Regions from separate parts of the Streptomyces sp. NPDC030991 genome, predicted to be linked through region 2. Evidence: predicted binding sites of a transcription regulator. Region 2 holds the regulator's gene; the other holds the start of a gene.
What was found. Region 2 encodes HspR, which represses chaperone genes until heat shock. Its sites were predicted from a motif close to TTGAGNNNNNNNNNCTCAA; they were not measured.

Region 1 (8,818 bases), on a different contig from region 2:
ATACGCAAGGAGGGGGCGGAGGCGGTGGTGGCCCGGGTCCGCGCCCTGGAGGACGCGGACGCGCAGGCCCGGACGTATCTGCGGCGCGGCAAGACGCACGACGACGCGAGCATCGCCTACGCGGAACTGTGACGCCCCGGGCCCGAGCCCCGCCCCCGGCTCCGGGCCCGCCTACTCCGCCCCCGCGTTCAACTGATGCAGAAGCCGGGCCAGTTCGGCCACCTCCAGCCGGTCCCACCCGGCCAGTTGCCGGACGTACCGCATGCGCCGAGCCTCCCGGACCCGGCCGAAGTCGACGCGGCCCCGCTCGGTGAGGGAGATGAGCCAGGCGCGGCCGTCGGCCGGGTCGGGTTCGCGGTCGACGAAGCCGAGCTCCTCCAGGGCGCGCAGCTGGCGGCTCATCGTGGCCTTGCCGACGCCGATGTACGCGGCGAGTTCGGTGGCCCGCTGCGCGCCGCACTCCTCCAGGCGCACGAGCAGCCCGTACGCGGCCGGTTCCAGATCGGGGTGGACCTCGCGGGCCATCTCGCCGGAGGAGGCCCGGGCGCGACGCAGGAAGACCGTCAACTCCCGTTCCAGCGACAGGAATTCCTGGTCCACACCACTCGGCGTGGCGCCGGAATTCGTGTCACGTCCGGCGGTCCGCCGCTCGCCGTTCCCGTCTTCGTGCACGTCAGCACCCATGGCCAGAGTTACCCCGGGTTTCCCTGTTCTGAAAGTTTTCGCCAATCGCCGCCATTACCGCAGCTCGGTCAGTATTTCGCAGGAGTAGACCATCGGCAGCATCCGGTCCCTCTTCCCTCCCCGAGGTCTACATGCGTAGCTTCATGCATGGCATGTCCATAGCAGCAGGGTCCGAAGCGTCGCACGAGTGGCCCCGAGTGGCATGCCGACAGGTCGCACACCCAGCACAGGTCCCCGATCAGCGCCGCGCTGGTCCCCCACGGCCTTCATGGAGGCATGCAATGCCCGTGCACAGACCCGGAACGATCCGCCGCAGGGGCTTCACCGCCGGAGCCCTGCTCGCCGCCCTCTCCCTCCTCCTCGCCCTGCCGAGCGCCGCGCAGGCCGCCGACGTCCCGGCCCGGGGCGATGCCCATATGGGCATGGGCGTGGCCGAGCACGACGGCGACACCGGCCAGGGCCCGGTCGGCAGGGTCACCCAGACCGAGGGCGTCGACGTCAGCAGCCACCAGGGCAACGTGGCCTGGTCGACCCTGTGGGGCAGCGGCGTGAAATGGGCCTACACGAAGGCCACCGAGGGCACGTACTACACCAACCCGTACTTCGCCCAGCAGTACAACGGCTCGTACAACGTGGGCATGATCCGTGGCGCGTACCACTTCGCGACCCCGGACACCACGAACGGTGCCACGCAGGCGAACTACTTCGTGGACCACGGGGGCGGCTGGTCGAAGGACGGCAGGACGCTGCCGGGCGTGCTGGACATCGAGTGGAACCCGTACGGCGACGCCTGTTTCGGCAAGACGGCCGCCGGGATGGTCACGTGGATCCGGGACTTCGTGAACCAGTACAAGGCGCGCACCGGCCGGGACGCCGTGATCTACACGGCCACCAGCTGGTGGACCCAGTGCACCGGCGACTCCGCCGCGTTCGGCTCCACCAACCCGCTGTGGATCGCCCGGTACGCCTCGACCGTGGGCGCCCTGCCCGCCGGCTGGGGCGTGCAGACGATCTGGCAGTACACGTCGTCGGGGCCGACGGTCGGTGACCACAACAAGTTCAACGGCGCGTACGACCGCGTCCAGGCGCTCGCCAACGGCTGACCGCCCAGCGCGCGGGAGGCCCGGACCCCGTGAGGGGCCCGGGCCTCCTGGCCGCCGGTCGCGTCCGTCACGCAGCGACCGGGACCTCCAGCTCCGCCGAGGCCGGGGCGAGGGCCAGCTCCAGCACCTGGCGGACATCGGTCACCGGGTGCACGTCCAGCTTCTCCAGGACCTCGGCCGGGACGTCGTCCAGGTCCGCCTCGTTGCGCTTCGGGATGATCACCGTCGTGATGCCGGCCCGGTGCGCGGCGAGCAGCTTCTGCTTGACGCCGCCGATGGGCAGCACACGGCCGGTCAGCGACACCTCGCCGGTCATCGCCACATCCGTACGGACCAGGCGTCCGCTCAGCAGCGAGGCCAGGGCGGTCGTCATGGTGACGCCCGCGCTCGGCCCGTCCTTGGGCACGGAACCGGCCGGGAAGTGGATGTGCACGCCGCGCTCCTTCAGGTCGGCGACGGGCAGCTCCAGCTCCGCGCCGTGCGAGCGCAGGAAGGAGAGCGCGATCTGCGCCGACTCCTTCATGACGTCGCCCAGCTGGCCGGTGAGGGTCAGTCCGGCCGCGCCCGTCTCCGGGTCGGCGAGGGACGCCTCCACGTAGAGCACGTCACCCCCGGCGCCGGTCACGGCGAGCCCGGTCGCGACACCCGGCACCGCGGTGCGCCGCTCGGCCGGGTCCTGCGCGGACTCGGGCACGTGGTGCGGGCGCCCGATGAGAGCGCGCAACTCGGCGTCGGTCACCGTGAACGGCAGCTCGCGCTCGCCCAGTTCGTGCTCGGCGGCCACCTTGCGGAGCAGCCGGGCGACGGCGCGCTCCAGGTTCCGGACCCCGGCCTCCCGGGTGTACTCGCCGGCGAGCTTGCGCAGCGCGCTCTCGTCGAGGGTGACCTCGTCCTTCTCCAGACCGGCCCGCTCCAGCTGGCGCGGGAGCAGGTGGTCGCGGGCGATGACGACCTTCTCGTCCTCGGTGTAGCCGTCGAGGCGCACCAGCTCCATGCGGTCGAGCAGCGCCTCGGGGATGGCTTCCAGGACGTTCGCCGTGGCCAGGAAGACGACGTCGCTCAGGTCGAGTTCGACCTCCAGGTAGTGGTCGCGGAAGGTGTGATTCTGCGCCGGGTCGAGGACTTCGAGCAGGGCCGCGGCGGGGTCGCCGCGGAAGTCGGAGCCGACCTTGTCGATCTCGTCGAGCAGCACGACCGGGTTCATCGACCCGGCCTCCTTGATGGCGCGCACGATGCGGCCCGGCAGGGCGCCCACGTACGTACGGCGGTGGCCGCGGATCTCCGCCTCGTCACGGACGCCGCCGAGGGCGACGCGGACGAACTTGCGGCCCATGGCGTGCGCCACCGATTCGCCGAGGGAGGTCTTGCCGACGCCGGGCGGCCCGACGAGGGCGAGGACGGCGCCGCCGCGCCGGCCGCCGACGACACCGAGCCCGCGCTCGGAACGCCGCTTGCGCACGGCCAGGTACTCGGTGATGCGCTCCTTCACGTCCGCGAGGCCCGAGTGCTCGGCGTCGAGGATCTCCTGGGCGCCCCTGATGTCGTACTCGTCCTCGGTGCGCTCGGTCCACGGCAGTTCGAGGACGGTGTCGAGCCAGGTGCGGATCCACGAGCCCTCGGGGGACTGGTCGCTGGACCGCTCCAGCTTCTCGACCTCCTTGAGCGCGGCCTCGCGGACCTTCTCGGGCAGGTCGGCGGCCTCGACGCGGGCGCGGTAGTCGTCGGACTCCTCCCCCTCCGCCTCGCCGTTGAGCTCGCGCAGCTCCTTGCGGACCGCTTCGAGCTGGCGCCGCAGCAGGAACTCCCGCTGCTGCTTGTCGACGCCTTCCTGTACGTCCTTGGCGATCGACTCGGCGACGTCCTGCTCGGCCAGGTGCTCGCGCAGCTGCTCGGTGGCGAGCTTGAGGCGGGCGACGGGCTCGGCGGTCTCCAGGAGTTCGAGCTTCTGCTCGGTGGTGAGGAAGGGCGAGTACCCGGAGTTGTCGGCGAGGACGGACACGTCGTCGATCTGCTGGACGCGGTCCACGACCTGCCAGGCGCCGCGCTTCTTCAGCCAGTTGGTGGCGAGCGCCTTGTACTCCTTGACCAGTTCGGCGACGGCGCCCGGCAGCGGCTGCTCGGGGCCCTCCTCCTCGACGGTCAGGCCCTCCACCCACAGGGCGGCGCCGGGTCCTGTGGTGCCGGCGCCGATCCGTACGCGGCCGCGGCCGCGGATCAGGGCGCCGGGGTCGCCGTCGGCGAGGCGTCCGACCTGCTCGACGGTGCCGAGCACACCCGTGTTCGCGTACGTGCCGTCGATGCGTGGAACAAGCAGCACCTTCGGCTTGCTGTCCCCACTGGAGCGGGCGGCGGCCTGAGCGGCCTCCACCGCGGCGCGGACGTCCGTGTCGTTCAGGTCCAAGGGCACCACCATGCCGGGCAGCACGACCTCGTCGTCGAGCGGCAGCACGGGCAAGGTGAGCGGTGTGGACGTCGAAGCCATGATCTCCCCTTCGGCAGTCAAGTTGAGCTACATCGACTCAATGCTTCGCCGCCTCCGAATGTTCCCCGCCGCGCGTTCGCTCTGAGCGATCACCTCTGTCGCCCCCGGACGCCCGCTCCGTAAGGTACGAGCCCGGGGAGCAACTATTACAGCGGGCCGCTCCACAGGTTAGGGAGAGTGCGCATGGCGGGCGACGACGATCTCGTACGGGACTGGGTCGACGGCTGGGTCGTCTCGCGCGGGGCGGCGCCGCCGCTCGTCGAGCCCTGGGGGTACACGGTCCACGTGGGCCTGGCGGAGCAGCCGGGCCGCCACGTCCTGGGCGCCGTGAACGAGGGTGTGCGCGAGGAGGACGTCCGCAAGGTCGCCGGGTCGACGCAGGCCCGCGCCTTCCACCTCAAGGTCTTCGCCGACCCGGAGCGTGTCCTGCCGTGGCTCGGCCCCGAATGGGAGCCGTACGGCTCGGACGACTTCCTGATGGCCACGGCCCTGGCCCGCACCGCCGAGCCGTCCGTCCCGCCGGGCCACCGTCTGCACACCTGGCGCCGCGGTGACGTCACCCGGGTCCTGATCACCGACGCGGACGGGTCGTTCGCCGCGCGCGGCCAGGTCGCCGTGGCCGGCGCGAGCGCCGTCGTCGACCAGATCGAGACCTCCGAGCACCACCGCCGCAAGGGCCTCGGCACGGTCGTCATGACCACGCTGCACGCGGCGGCCTATGCCCAGAACGCCACCCGCGCCGTGCTCGCCTGCACCCCCGAGGGACGCCACCTGTACGAGTCGGTGGGCTGGCACACCGTCGCCCCGCTGACGAACGCCAAGCACAGGGGCCGCGCGGGCTGAGCGCCCCGCAGCACTTCAGGCGGCCGTCGCCGTACCGCCGCGACGGCGCAGCAGCGGCCAGGTCGTGATGCCGATGCCCAGGGCCAGAATGTGGCCCCAGCTCGCCAGGGGGTCGGTGAACGCGATCAGGTCCTCGGTCAGCATCGCCCCGACGGCGGCGAGCACCAGCCAGCGGGGCCGGCGCGCGAGCAGTCCGGCCAGCGCGCCGATGCTCGCGGCGACGCCGAAGCTGACGCCGTAGTCGAGGCGGTGCAGCGAGCTGTCGGGGAGGTGGCCGGCCATCACGGACAGCCCCACGGGCACCTCGGTGGCCAGGGTCGCGAGGACATGGCCGAGCACGAAGACACCGGCCGTGCGGAGCCCGCCCGTACGCCGCTCCAGGGCGCTCAGGACGATCACGAACGCCAGGGCGAACGGTGACGTGACACCGCCCACGATCCACAGCGCGCTGGCGACGAGCGCGAGCACCGGCGACCGCGCCAGATGCGCGACGTCGGTGCTGGACGCCTGGAGCGCGGCCGCGACCGTGTCCGGGGCGGCGAACTCCGTGAAGAGCGAGGTGGCGACGAGGACGACGGCGTAGGCGAAGGTGAAGGGCGTTCCGGCCGGGGTCGGCAGCAGTCGCCAGGGGCGGAGGCGGACCGGGCGCCGGCACGGCCCGCTCTCCAGGGCCGGGGGCCCCGGCTGCGGCGGGATGCCGGTCAGCCGGTGCGGTTCCCGTACCTCGGGGGCGGACGCCGTCGCGGCGTCGGCCGGCACGTCTGTTCTCACGTGCGGTCCCTCTTTCGTACGGATCAGGGCCCGAGGACCGGCGTCGGCGACACCAGCAGATCTACCGCAGACTTCGCGCCCGACCGGCATTTCCGTCCGCCGCGACCATCACATGTGACGGGATTCACAGCAACCTCTTGAGCGGCTGTCGCGTCCGCCTCGACCAACCCCGTCGCCCACCCGGATCTCATGTCCCGGAACTCCTTCGCCATGCATCGTCGTCCTGAGAAGAATGGCCGTATGCCCGACACCTTCCGCCCGGAGTCACCCACCGTTCTGGACCGCCGCACCGGCCCCTACGGCGAGGTCGTCCTGCGCCGCCACGGCGATCTGCTCCAGATCATCGCCAACGGCACGTTCCTGATGGACACGTCCGACGGCCGTTCGGAGCGGCTGCTGATCGACGCGGCGCTGACCCAACTCCCGCCCGAGAGGCCCGGACCGAGCCTTCTCATCGGCGGCCTCGGCGTCGGGTTCTCGCTGGCCCACGCCGCCGCCGAGCCCCGCTGGGGCCGCATCACCGTCGTCGAACGCGAACCGGCCGTCATCGCCTGGCACCGGGACGGCCCGCTCGGACCGTTCACCGCCGACGCCCTCGCCGACCCCCGCACCTGCATCGCCGAAGCCGACCTGGTGCGCCACCTGCACGAGACGGCCGACACCTACGACGCGCTCTGCCTGGACATCGACAACGGGCCGGACTGGACCGTCACCGAGGACAACGGCAGCCTCTACTCCCCCGCAGGACTCGCCGCCTGCCACGCCCGCCTCAACCCCGGTGGCGTGCTGGCCGTTTGGTCCGCACAGCCGTCCGCAAATTTCGAAGGAACCTTGCGGAATGCCGGATTCCGGGCGGTCCGCACCGAAGAGATCCCGGTTGTCCGAGGCGTACCCGACGTGGTGCACCTCGCAGTACGGGCCGCGTAGCCGACCGGCGGTAACTCCCCGTACGCTGACGTTCGAAACCCAGATCATTCAAGCGTCAAGCGCGTCAGGACGGCGCGCATTCAGGGGCGGGGCGATGGAGCAGACACACACCTCCCAGAACGGCAGCACGGCGACCCCGGGCGCCCAGCGAAGGGTTCTGGTCGTCGAGGACGACCCGACGATCGTGGACGCCATCGCCGCCCGGCTGCGGGCCGAGGGATTCCTCGTGCAAACCGCACAGGACGGCCCGGCGGCGGTCGACACGGCCGAGGCATGGCAGCCCGACCTGCTGATCCTCGACATCATGCTGCCCGGCTTCGACGGGCTCGAGGTCTGCCGCCGCGTGCAGGCACAGCGGCCGGTCCCGGTCATGATGCTGACGGCACGCGACGACGAGACGGACATGCTCGTCGGGCTCGGCGTCGGCGCCGACGACTACATGACCAAGCCGTTCTCCATGCGGGAACTGGCGGCGCGGGTCCACGTGCTCCTGCGCCGGGTCGAGCGGGCGGCGATCGCCGCAGCGACGCCCCGCAGCGGCATCCTGCGCCTCGGCGAGCTGGAGATCGACCACGCACAGCGCCGGGTCCGGGTCCGCAGCGAGGACGTCCACCTCACGCCGACCGAGTTCGACCTCCTGGTCTGCCTGGCGAACACCCCGCGCGCCGTCCTCTCCCGCGAGCAGCTGCTCGCCGAGGTCTGGGACTGGGCGGACGCCTCGGGCACCCGCACCGTCGACAGCCACATCAAGGCGCTGCGCCGGAAGATCGGCGCGGAGCGGATCCGCACCGTGCACGGCGTGGGCTACGCGCTGGAGACGCCGAACCCATGAGCACCGGGGACCGGGCACCGTACGGCCGCCCCCACAGGCCGAACCCCCTGAGCCCGCTCTGGGCGACGGGCGGCCTGCGCCCCTTCTCGATCAAGGCGAAGCTCGGCACGCTCGTCGTCGTCTCCGTCTTCATCACCACGGGCCTGTTGATGGTGGCGATGTACACGGCGACGGAGCTGCGCTTCATCACCGTGTTCTCGATCATCGCGACCCTGTTGATCACGCAGTTCGTCGCGCACAGCCTCACCGCGCCGCTCGACGAGATGAACACGGTGGCCCGCTCCATCTCCAACGGTGACTACACCCGCCGGGTGCGGGGCGCGGACCGCCGTGACGAGCTGGGCGACCTGGCGGTCACGATCAACCGCATGGCCGACGAGCTGGCGGCGCAGGACCAGCAGCGCAAGGAGCTGGTCGCGAACGTCTCGCACGAGCTGCGCACCCCGATCGCGGGCCTGCGCGCGGTTTTGGAGAACGTCGTCGACGGCGTCATGTCGGCCGACCCCGAGACGATGCGCACCGCGCTGAAGCAGACGGAGCGGCTCGGCCGGCTCGTCGAGACCCTGCTCGACCTGTCGCGCCTCGACAACGGCGTGGTCCCGCTCAAGGCCCGCCGCTTCGAGGTCTGGCCGTATCTGTCGGGCGTGCTCAAGGAAGCGAACATGGCGGTGTCCCAGCGCGCGGGCATCGCCTCCGGTTCCGGCACCCACACACGTACCGACGTCCATCTCCACCTCGACGTCTCCCCGCCCGAGCTGACCGCGCACGCCGACCCGGAGCGCATCCACCAGGTCGTGGCGAACCTCATCGACAACGCCGTGAAGCACTCTCCGCCGCACGGCCGCGTCACCGTACGGGCGCGGCGCGGGCTCTCCCCCGAGTCGCTGGATCTTGAGGTGCTCGACGAGGGCCCCGGCATCCCGCAGTCGGAGTGGCACCGGGTCTTCGAGCGTTTCAACCGCGGGAACGCAGGTAACGCGAAGGGCAAGGGGGACGGTGGCACGGGCCTCGGCCTCGCCATCGCCCGCTGGGCCGTGGACCTGCACGGGGGCCGGATCGGCGTGGCCGAATCGGCGCGCGGCTGCCGGATCAAGGTCACTCTTCCGGGAGAACCACGACCGCAAAGTTGACGTAGGGTTTCGGTCAGGCGGAGGTCAAGCCGCGTCCAGGCGTACC
Region 2 (8,818 bases):
TTCCAGCTCGCGCAGGGCGGCGGCGATCCGGGTGGTGCCCTCCGGGAAGCGGGCGGCGAGCGTCCTGACGTCGGCGCGGGCCCCGGCCGGGAGGGACTGGATGTGGACGGCGAGGCCGATCGCGAGGCCGGAGAGTTCGCGGTGCTGGGCGAGGTGGTTGCCGATGACCGTGAACCGGGTGTGGTGGCGGGCGTTCTCGTGAGCGATGCCGTACCCGTCCGGGGGGTTGTTGGTGGCAACGCCGGACTGGGCGCGCGAAGGCGCGCTAGGGTTCTGGGTATCCATCAGGAAGGGTCTACTTCCTCGGTGGTCAGGCCCTCGATCGGGATCGCTAGTCCCGGCCGGGGGCCGACGTATGTCTGGGTTGATCTGTCGCGGTGAGCGTAGAGGCCGCAACCGGGCGTGGCGCAAGCTGAGTTGATGATGTTCACCCGACCGTGTCGGCCGGGCCCCGGGAGGAGTCGCGGGCGGCCTCGCGGACGCTGTCGCGGGAGGTGGGGAGGGGCTTGGTCCGGGTTCTTTCCCTCTCAGTCGTTCCTTTGGTGGTGTCGTCCATGCCACCGGCGCACGGGTTCCTGGTCACCGGCCGCCGTACGAGATCGAGTTCGGCCCAGACCGTCTTGCGGGGGCTCGGCCCCGCGACGATGCCCCAGCGGTCGGTGAGTGCGGCCACCAGGACGAGACCCCGGCCCGACTCGGCGTCGGGCGCCGCCACTTGGGGCTCCGGGAGGGCGTCGCCGCACGCGTCGGCCACCTCGACGCGCAGGGCGCCCCCGGTGACGTAGAGGCTGAGCCGGAAGTCGCGGCCGGGCAGCCGGGCGTGGGTGACGGCGTTCGTGGCCAGCTCGGCGACGACGTGCGCCGCCGCGTCGAGTTCGAGGGGTAGGCCCCAGGCCCGGAGCTGTTCGACGGCGAGCAGGCGGGCGAGGCGGGCTCCGCGGGGCGTGGAGGAGAGCTGCACGGTGAAGTGGGTCGCGGGGCGCGGAAGTTCGGCGGTCTTCTGGTTCACGTCACTCAGCGTGGCCATCGCCTCGTACGCTCACCAGTGACATGCCCGTCACGTACGGCGACTGTCCATGGTTTGTCCAGGGCTGTACAGGCTGTCCAGCGGGGCGTGGGGGTACGGACGCTGACGGGACACGGGCGGGGATCGGTGCACTGGAGGGGCGCGGGATGACGGAGACGGCGACGGACGGTGACGGCTGGGAGATCGAGCCCGGCGACGAGCAGGGTGCGGCCGTGATCGCCCTGGTGGGGCGCCAGTTGAGAGCGCGGCGCGAGGCGATGGGGCTACGGGTGCCGGAGCTGGCGGCCACGATGGGGTACGGGGAGGGGATCGTCTACAAGGTGGAGAGCGGGTCGAGGATCCCGCGCCCGGAGTTCCTCGACAAGGCCGACGAGGTGTTGGGGGCGGGCGGGTTCATCAAGGCGATGAAGATGGATGTGGCGGAGGTTCGGTACCCGAAGAAGGTTCGGGACATCGCCGGGATGGAGGCGCGGGCGGTTGAGCTCGCGGTGTACGAGAACCACAATGTGAACGGGCTGCTACAGACGCCCGAGTATGCGCGTGCGCTCTTCGAGATGCGGCTGCCCGCCTACGAGCCCGCCGCCATCGAACGGGCCGTCGCTGCCCGGCAAGCCAGGAAGACCGTCTTCGAGCGCTGCCCGGCTCCCGCGCTCAGCTTCGTCCAGGAAGAGGTGACGCTCAGGCGCCCGCTCGGCGGCAGGATGGTGTTGCGTCGGCAGCTCGAACACCTGCTTGACCTGGGACAGTTGCGAGCAGTTTCCATCCAGGTCATGCCGACAGCGCGTGAGGAACATGCCGGGATGCAGGGCGAGTTGCAGGTGCTGAAGTTCAAGGACGGGACGGCCGTGGGGCGCTCCGAGGGAGCATTCGGCGGGCGGCCGGTCACGGAGGCCAAACAGCTCCGTATCCTCGAACTACGGTATGGCATGATCCGGGCCCAAGCTCTCACGCCAGGAGAGTCGCTGGCCTTCATTGAGCAAGTGCTGGGAGAGACATGATCCGCAAGGTCTCAGTCGGGGAGTCGTCCGAACTGGTCTGGTTCAAGAGCAGCTACAGCAGTAGCAGCAGCGAGGCCGACTGCGTCGAGGTCGCCCACACGCCCGGCGCCGCCCACATCCGTGACTCCAAGAGCCCGGCGGGACCCCGGTTCACCGTCGGCGGCCCTGCCTGGACCCGCTTCCTGGAGGACCTGTGAACCCGTCCGAACTGGTCTGGTTCAAGAGCAGCTACAGCAGCGGCAGCAGCGATCCCGACTGCGTCGAGGTCGCCCACACCCCCGGCACCGCCCATATCCGCGACTCCAAGAGCCCGGCCAGGGCCCGGCTCACCGTGGGCGGCCCCGCCTGGGCCCGGTTTCTCGCGGGTGCGGTCGCCGGGCGCTGACCCGGGTGGTCAGCCCGCGTACTCGGTGAGGTCGATCGCGTAGAGCCGGAGGCCCCCGTCCTCGCCGGTGAAGCCCATCCCCAGCTTGTGCAGCAGCTTCGCCGAGGGCGAGTCGTCCGGGGCGGTGGCCGCGACGACCCGGTCGATGCCGCGGTCCTGGAGGGCGAACTCCAGCGTGGCCTGGGCCGCCTCCGAGGCGTAGCCCTGGTCCCAGAAGACCCGGCCGAGCCGCCACTGGATGCCGATGTGGCCCGCGAGCTTCGGCGGGGCGTCGGGGACGTACAGGCCGACCGCGCCCACCAGTTCGCCCGAGCCGAGGAGTTCGACGGCGAAGAGGCCGAAGCCCTCGTCGTCCCACTCCTCCTCCCAGCGCTCGATGTCCTCGGCGGTCTCGTCGAGGGAGCGCGGGGCGCCGTCGCCGATGCGGTGCATCACCGACGGGTCGGACTGGATCTCGGCGAGCGGTGCCAGGTCGTCGTCGGGCAGCCAGCGGCGCAGGAGGAGGCGGGGGGTGCGGATCTCGGTCATGGGTCCATCCTCCGGCATGGACCGGTGGGGCCGCACAACCCGGCCGGGGTGCCAGTTGTCGTACCGGGCATGACCTTACGCAGATCCGGCCGCATCGCGGCCACCCTCGCCCTCGGCGCCGCTGTCCTGCTCGGCGCCACCACGGCCTCCGCGTCCGCGGCCCCGCACCTCCCCGGCACCGGCACCGGCACCGGCACGGCGTACGCCGACGACCCCGCGCCCGCCGCGCCCGCCGGCCTTCAGGTGCTGTACGACCCGGAAACCGAGACCGCGGCCGTCAGCTGGAACGCGAACACCGAGGAGGACCTCGCCGGGTACCGGCTCTACCGGCGTCTCGTCGAGGACAACAACTGGACCCTGGTCAGCGGTACCGAGCCCCTGACAGCGACCGCCACGACCGACTTCCTCCCGTCCACCGGGGACGTGTACGCCTACAGCGTGCGGGCGGTCGACCGCGCCGGACACGAGTCCGAGCCCGGCATCGACGACTGGTACCTGCAGACCCCGGACTCCTCACCGCCGAGCGTCCCCGCCGACCTCACCGCGCAGGGCACCACCGCGGGCAACACCGTGCGCTGGCAGCCCTCGTCGGACCACGTGGACCACTACGAGGTGTGGGCCGCGCCGGAGGGGCAGGAGGACCAGGACGGACCGGAGACCGTGTACGGCGCCGGCTTCACCGACTCGCAGACCGCGCAGGGCGTGAGCGTCACCTACACCGTCGAGGCGGTCGACGCGTCAGGACAGCGCTCCGGCGTCTCCGCACCGGTGGCCGCCTCGCGGCCCGCGCCGGGCACGGCACCCAGGCCCTCCGGAGTGATGACGCAGGTCCGCGGGGATCGCGTCACCATCTCGTGGGATGCCTCCTCGGGCGACATGGGCCAGAGCTACCGCGTCTACGGCCACAGCTACCCCGGCCCGGCCGCCTGGTCTCTCCTCACTACCGTCCACCCCCACGGCGGGATGGTGGGTGTCCCCGTCTACTCCGGGCCCTTCTACGTGGTGAGCGTCGACGACGAGGGCAGGGAATCGGCCCCCGTCTACGCGTACGCGTACGCGAGCTGAACACACCACACCACGCGAGAGGGGCCCGGGGTTCACGAACCCCGGGCCCCTTCACCTGTTCCGAGCGGAGCGGCTACTGCTCCGACGACCGCTTGGGCCGCCACACCACCAGCGCGCTCGTCTGCTTGACCTCCTGGTACGGGACCAGGTCACGGCGGTACGAGGCGTGCACCGCCGCCTCACGCTGCTGCATGGCCGAGGCGGCACCCTCCACGGCGGCCGACAGCTCGGCCACCCGGGACTGGAGTGCGGCGACCTGGTTCTCCAGCTCGATGATGCGCTTGATGCCGGCGAGATTGATCCCCTCGTCCTGCGACAACTGCTGCACGTTCCGCAGCAGTTCGATGTCGCGGGCCGAGTAGCGGCGGCCACGCCCGGCCGTGCGGCCGGGCGAGACGAGGCCGAGGCGGTCGTACTGGCGCAGCGTCTGCGGGTGGAGGCCGGAGAGCTGGGCCGCCACCGAGATGACGTACACCGGGGTTTCCTCGGTGAGTTCGTACGGGTTGGTACGCCGCCGACCGGGGTGTCCGTCCATCTCTCTCAAGCTCCCTTCGCGGCCTGAAACAGTTCTGCCCGCACGTCGGTGTCCTCAGTCGCCTCGCGGAACGACTCCAGGGCCGAGCGGGCCTCGTCGGAAAGGTCCTCCTCCCGGGGGACGGCCACCTCGACCGTCACCAGGAGGTCTCCGCGGGTGCCGTCCTTGCGGACCGCGCCCTTGCCGCGGGCCCGCATCGTCCGCCCGTTCGGCGTGCCCGGGGGCAGCTTCAGGGTGACGGCGGGACCGCCGAGTGTCGGCACCTTGACCTCGCCGCCGAGCGTCACCTCGGTGAACGTGACGGGCACGGTCACCGTGAGGTTGTCGCCCTTGCGGCCGAAGACCGGGTGCGTGTCGACATGAACCACTACGTACAGGTCGCCCGCGGGCCCGCCCCGCTCACCGGGGGCGCCCTTGCCACGCAGGCGGATGCGCTGCCCGTCCGAGACGCCGGCCGGGATGCGGACCTGCATGGTGCGGGACGACTTGGCGCGGCCCGAGCCCTTGCAGACCTCGCAAGGAGTCTCGGCGATGAGGCCGCGGCCCTTGCAGTCCACGCACGGGTCGGTGAGGGAGAAACCGCCACCGCCGCCCCGCGAGACCTGCCCGGTGCCGACGCAGGTCGGGCACACGCGCGGCGTGCCGTTCTTGTCGCCGGTGCCGGAGCACGCCTTGCAGGGGGACTGGGACGACATGCGCAGCGGAACCGTCGCGCCGTCCACGGCCTCGGTGAAGCTCAGCGACACCTCGGACTCGATGTCCTGGCCGCGGCGCGGCTGGGTACGGGTCCCGGCCCCGGCGCCGCCCCGGTTGAACAGGCCGCCGAAGACATCGCCGATGCCGCCGCCGAACCCGCCCGAGCCGCCGCCGCCCTGGCCCTGGGCGCCGCCTCCGAAGAGGTCGCCCAGGTCGAAGTTGAACGAGCCGCCGCCGGGTCCGCCGGGTCCCGGACGGAACCCGCCGTTGCCGAAGAGGGCGCGTGCCTCGTCGTACTCCTTGCGCTTCTTGGGGTCCCCCAGGACGTCGTTCGCCTCGGAGATCTCCTTGAAGCGATCCTCCGCCTTCTCGTTGCCCTTGTTGGCGTCGGGATGGTTCTCCCGGGCGAGCTTGCGGTACGCCTTCTTGATCTCGGCGTCGGTGGCGTCCTTGGGGACGCCGAGGACCTTGTAGTAGTCCTTCTCGATGAAGTCCTTGGTGCTCATCGGCCTCGACGTCCCTCCTCACTCACATCAGTTATTACGCGGATCACGTCAGCCCTCGTCCGGGCCACCGCTCTCCTTCTCCGCCTCGGCCTCCGGGGCGTCGGCGGCGTCGGACGTGCCCGCCTGCGCGCCCGGCTGCGGCTCGGCCACGGCCACCCGCGCGGGGCGGATGGTGCGCTCGCCGATCCGGTAACCCGGCTGAAGGATCGCCACACAGGTCGTCTCGGTGACGTCCGGCGCGTACGAGTGCATCAGGGCCTCGTGGACCATCGGGTCGAAGGGCTCGCCCTCCTTGCCGAACTGCTGAAGGCCCAGCTTGGCCGCGACCGTCTCCAGCGACTCGGCGACGGACTTGAAGCCGCCGACCAGCTCGCCGTGCTCACGGGCCCGGCCGACGTCGTCGAGGATGGGCAGCAGCTCGGTCAGGAGGTTCGCGACGGCGATCTCCTTGACCTGCACGCGGTCCCGGTCCACCCGGCGCCGGTAGTTCTGGTACTCGGCCTGCAGGCGCTGGAGGTCCGCGGTCCGCTCGGCGAGCGCACTGCGTGCCTGGTCCAGCTGGGCCGTCAGGGCCACGTCGTTCGTCGCTTCCTTGCTCGCGTCCCCGGCCGGGGCCGCCGGGCCCTCCTGGGTGGAGGGCTCGGGGGCCTTCGGCGCGGCGTCATCAGCGGTGGCGCCGGAGGGGACGTCGGGCTGCTCGGCGCTCTCGCCGCCGAGACCCGGGGTCTCCTCCGTCATCAGGCAGCGCCGCCCTTCGCGTCGGGCTTCTCGTCGTCGACGATCTCGGCGTCGACGACGTCATCGTCCTTGGACATGTTCGGCGCCTCGGCGTCGGGGCCCGCGCCCTCGGCGCCACCCGCGGCCTGGGCGTCGGCGTACATGGCCTGGCCCAGCTTCTGCGAGACGGCGGCGACCTTCTCGGTGGCGGTGCGGATCTCGGCCGAGTCGTCGCCCTTGAGCTTCTCCTTCAGCTCGGTGACGGCCTCTTCGACCTCGGTCTTGACGTCGCCGGGGACCTTCTCGGCGTTGTCCGCGAGGAACTTCTCCGTCTGGTAGACGAGCTGCTCGCCCTGGTTGCGCGACTCGGCGGCCTCGCGGCGGGCGTGGTCCTCCTCCGCGTACTTCTCGGCCTCTTCGCGCATCCGGTTGACCTCGTCCTTCGGCAGCGAGGAGCCACCGGTGACGGTCATCTTCTGCTCCTTGCCCGTGCCGAGGTCCTTCGCGGTCACGTGCATGATGCCGTTGGCGTCGATGTCGAAGGCGACCTCGATCTGCGGGACACCGCGCGGGGCCGGCGGCAGACCGGTCAGCTCGAACATCCCGAGCTTCTTGTTGTACGCCGCGATCTCGCGCTCGCCCTGGTAGACCTGGATCTGCACGGACGGCTGGTTGTCCTCGGCCGTCGTGAAGATCTCGGACCGCTTGGTCGGGATCGTGGTGTTGCGCTCGATGAGCTTGGTCATGATCCCTCCCTTGGTCTCGATGCCGAGGGAGAGCGGGGTGACGTCGAGGAGCAGGACGTCCTTGACCTCGCCCTTGAGGACACCGGCCTGGAGGGCGGCGCCGATGGCGACGACCTCGTCCGGGTTCACGCCCTTGTTCGCCTCGTTGCCACCGGTCAGCTCCTTGACGAGCTCGGCGACGGCGGGCATACGGGTCGAGCCACCGACGAGAACGACGTGGTCGATCTCGGAGAGCTGGATGCCCGCGTCCTTGATGACGTTGTGGAACGGCGTCTTGCAGCGCTCCAGCAGGTCGGACGTGAGCTGCTGGAACTGGGCGCGCGTGAGCTTCTCGTCCAGGTGCAGCGGGCCCTCGGCGGAGGCCGTGATGTAGGGCAGGTTGATCGTGGTCTCGGTCGAGGACGAGAGCTCGATCTTCGCCTTCTCGGCGGCCTCGCGCAGACGCTGGAGCGCCATCTTGTCCTTGGCGAGGTCCACGCCGTGGCCGTTGTTGAACTGCTTGACCAGGTAGTCGACGACGCGCTGGTCCCAGTCGTCACCACCGAGGTGGTTGTCGCCGTTGGTGGCCTTCACCTCGACGACGCCGTCACCGATCTCCAGGAGGGACACGTCGAAGGTGCCGCCACCGAGGTCGAAGACGAGGATCGTCTGGTCGTCCTTGTCGAGGCCGTACGCCAGGGCGGCGGCCGTCGGCTCGTTGACGATACGCAGGACGTTCAGGCCCGCGATCTCGCCGGCCTCCTTCGTCGCCTGGCGCTCCGAGTCGTTGAAGTACGCCGGGACGGTGATGACCGCGTCGGTCACCTTCTCGCCCAGGTAGGACTCCGCGTCGCGCTTCAGCTTCTGCAGGATGAAGGCGCTCATCTGCTGCGGGTTGAAGTCCTTGCCATCCAGGTTGACCTTCCAGTCAGTGCCCATGTGGCGCTTGACGGAGCGGATGGTCCGGTCCACGTTCGTGACCGCCTGGCGCTTGGCGACCTCGCCGACGAGCACCTCGCCGTTCTTGGCGAAGGCGACGACGGACGGCGTGGTCCTGGCACCCTCGGCGTTGGTGATGACGGTGGGCTCGCCGCCTTCGAGAACGCTGACGACGGAGTTAGTCGTGCCCAGGTCGATGCCGACCGCACGTGCCATTTCGATTCCTCCAGCTGATACTTGAGTGGAACTGACTCAAGACTGCAACACCATCCCCCTCCTCGTCAACAGACATGAGCCGATCCCACTCAACTTTTATCCTGCGCTTATGGGCAGCCTTGGCTTCGTACGCCCCTGACCTGCTCTTCTACTGCCCCTCTACCCGCCCTCCAGCGAGCCGCGTGACGTAAGGAGCCTCCGTGGAACTGCCCCGGGTAGCTGTCGTGGCCGTCCTGATGACCACCCACAACCGCCGCGCCTCCACGCTCGCCGCCCTCGACGCCCTCGCCGCACAGCGCGATCTGCCGGCCGGTACGCACGTACGGGTGCACCTGGTCGACGCGGGTTCCAAGGACGGCACCGCCGAGGCCGTGCGCCGCGCCCACCCCGAGGTCCAGGTGACGGTCGTCGGCTCCGACGTCTACTGGGGCCACGGCATGCGCCTGGCCAGCCGCAACAGCCGCGCGGCCGGTATCCCCGA

Region 1: lon (endopeptidase La) is a predicted target of HspR. The motif match lies at 4,292-4,310, and genes of this name have one in related genera.

The regions. Positions count from the first base shown of each region.
Region 1 is NZ_JBVIFR010000020.1:141,523-150,340, forward strand. Features, by position in the region: gene ACZ45E_RS30980 (protein phosphatase 2C domain-containing protein) at 1-132, shown strand, start outside; gene ACZ45E_RS30985 (MarR family winged helix-turn-helix transcriptional regulator) at 172-672, opposite strand; gene ACZ45E_RS30990 (lysozyme) at 966-1,787, shown strand; gene lon (endopeptidase La) at 1,855-4,269, opposite strand; gene ACZ45E_RS31000 (GNAT family N-acetyltransferase) at 4,453-5,112, shown strand; gene ACZ45E_RS31005 (rhomboid-like protein) at 5,128-5,883, opposite strand; gene ACZ45E_RS31010 (spermidine synthase family protein) at 6,124-6,810, shown strand; gene ACZ45E_RS31015 (response regulator transcription factor) at 6,905-7,642, shown strand; gene ACZ45E_RS31020 (HAMP domain-containing sensor histidine kinase) at 7,639-8,772, shown strand.
Region 2 is NZ_JBVIFR010000004.1:151,533-160,350, forward strand. Features, by position in the region: gene ACZ45E_RS09385 (helix-turn-helix domain-containing protein) at 1-285, opposite strand, end outside; gene ACZ45E_RS09390 (ATP-binding protein) at 428-1,009, opposite strand; gene ACZ45E_RS09395 (helix-turn-helix domain-containing protein) at 1,174-2,025, shown strand; gene ACZ45E_RS09400 (DUF397 domain-containing protein) at 2,022-2,222, shown strand; gene ACZ45E_RS09405 (DUF397 domain-containing protein) at 2,219-2,410, shown strand; gene ACZ45E_RS09410 (GNAT family N-acetyltransferase) at 2,420-2,938, opposite strand; gene ACZ45E_RS09415 (fibronectin type III domain-containing protein) at 3,008-4,003, shown strand; gene ACZ45E_RS09420 (heat shock protein transcriptional repressor HspR) at 4,077-4,538, opposite strand; gene dnaJ (molecular chaperone DnaJ) at 4,544-5,740, opposite strand; gene grpE (nucleotide exchange factor GrpE) at 5,789-6,478, opposite strand; gene dnaK (molecular chaperone DnaK) at 6,478-8,337, opposite strand; gene ACZ45E_RS09440 (glycosyltransferase) at 8,574-8,818, shown strand, end outside.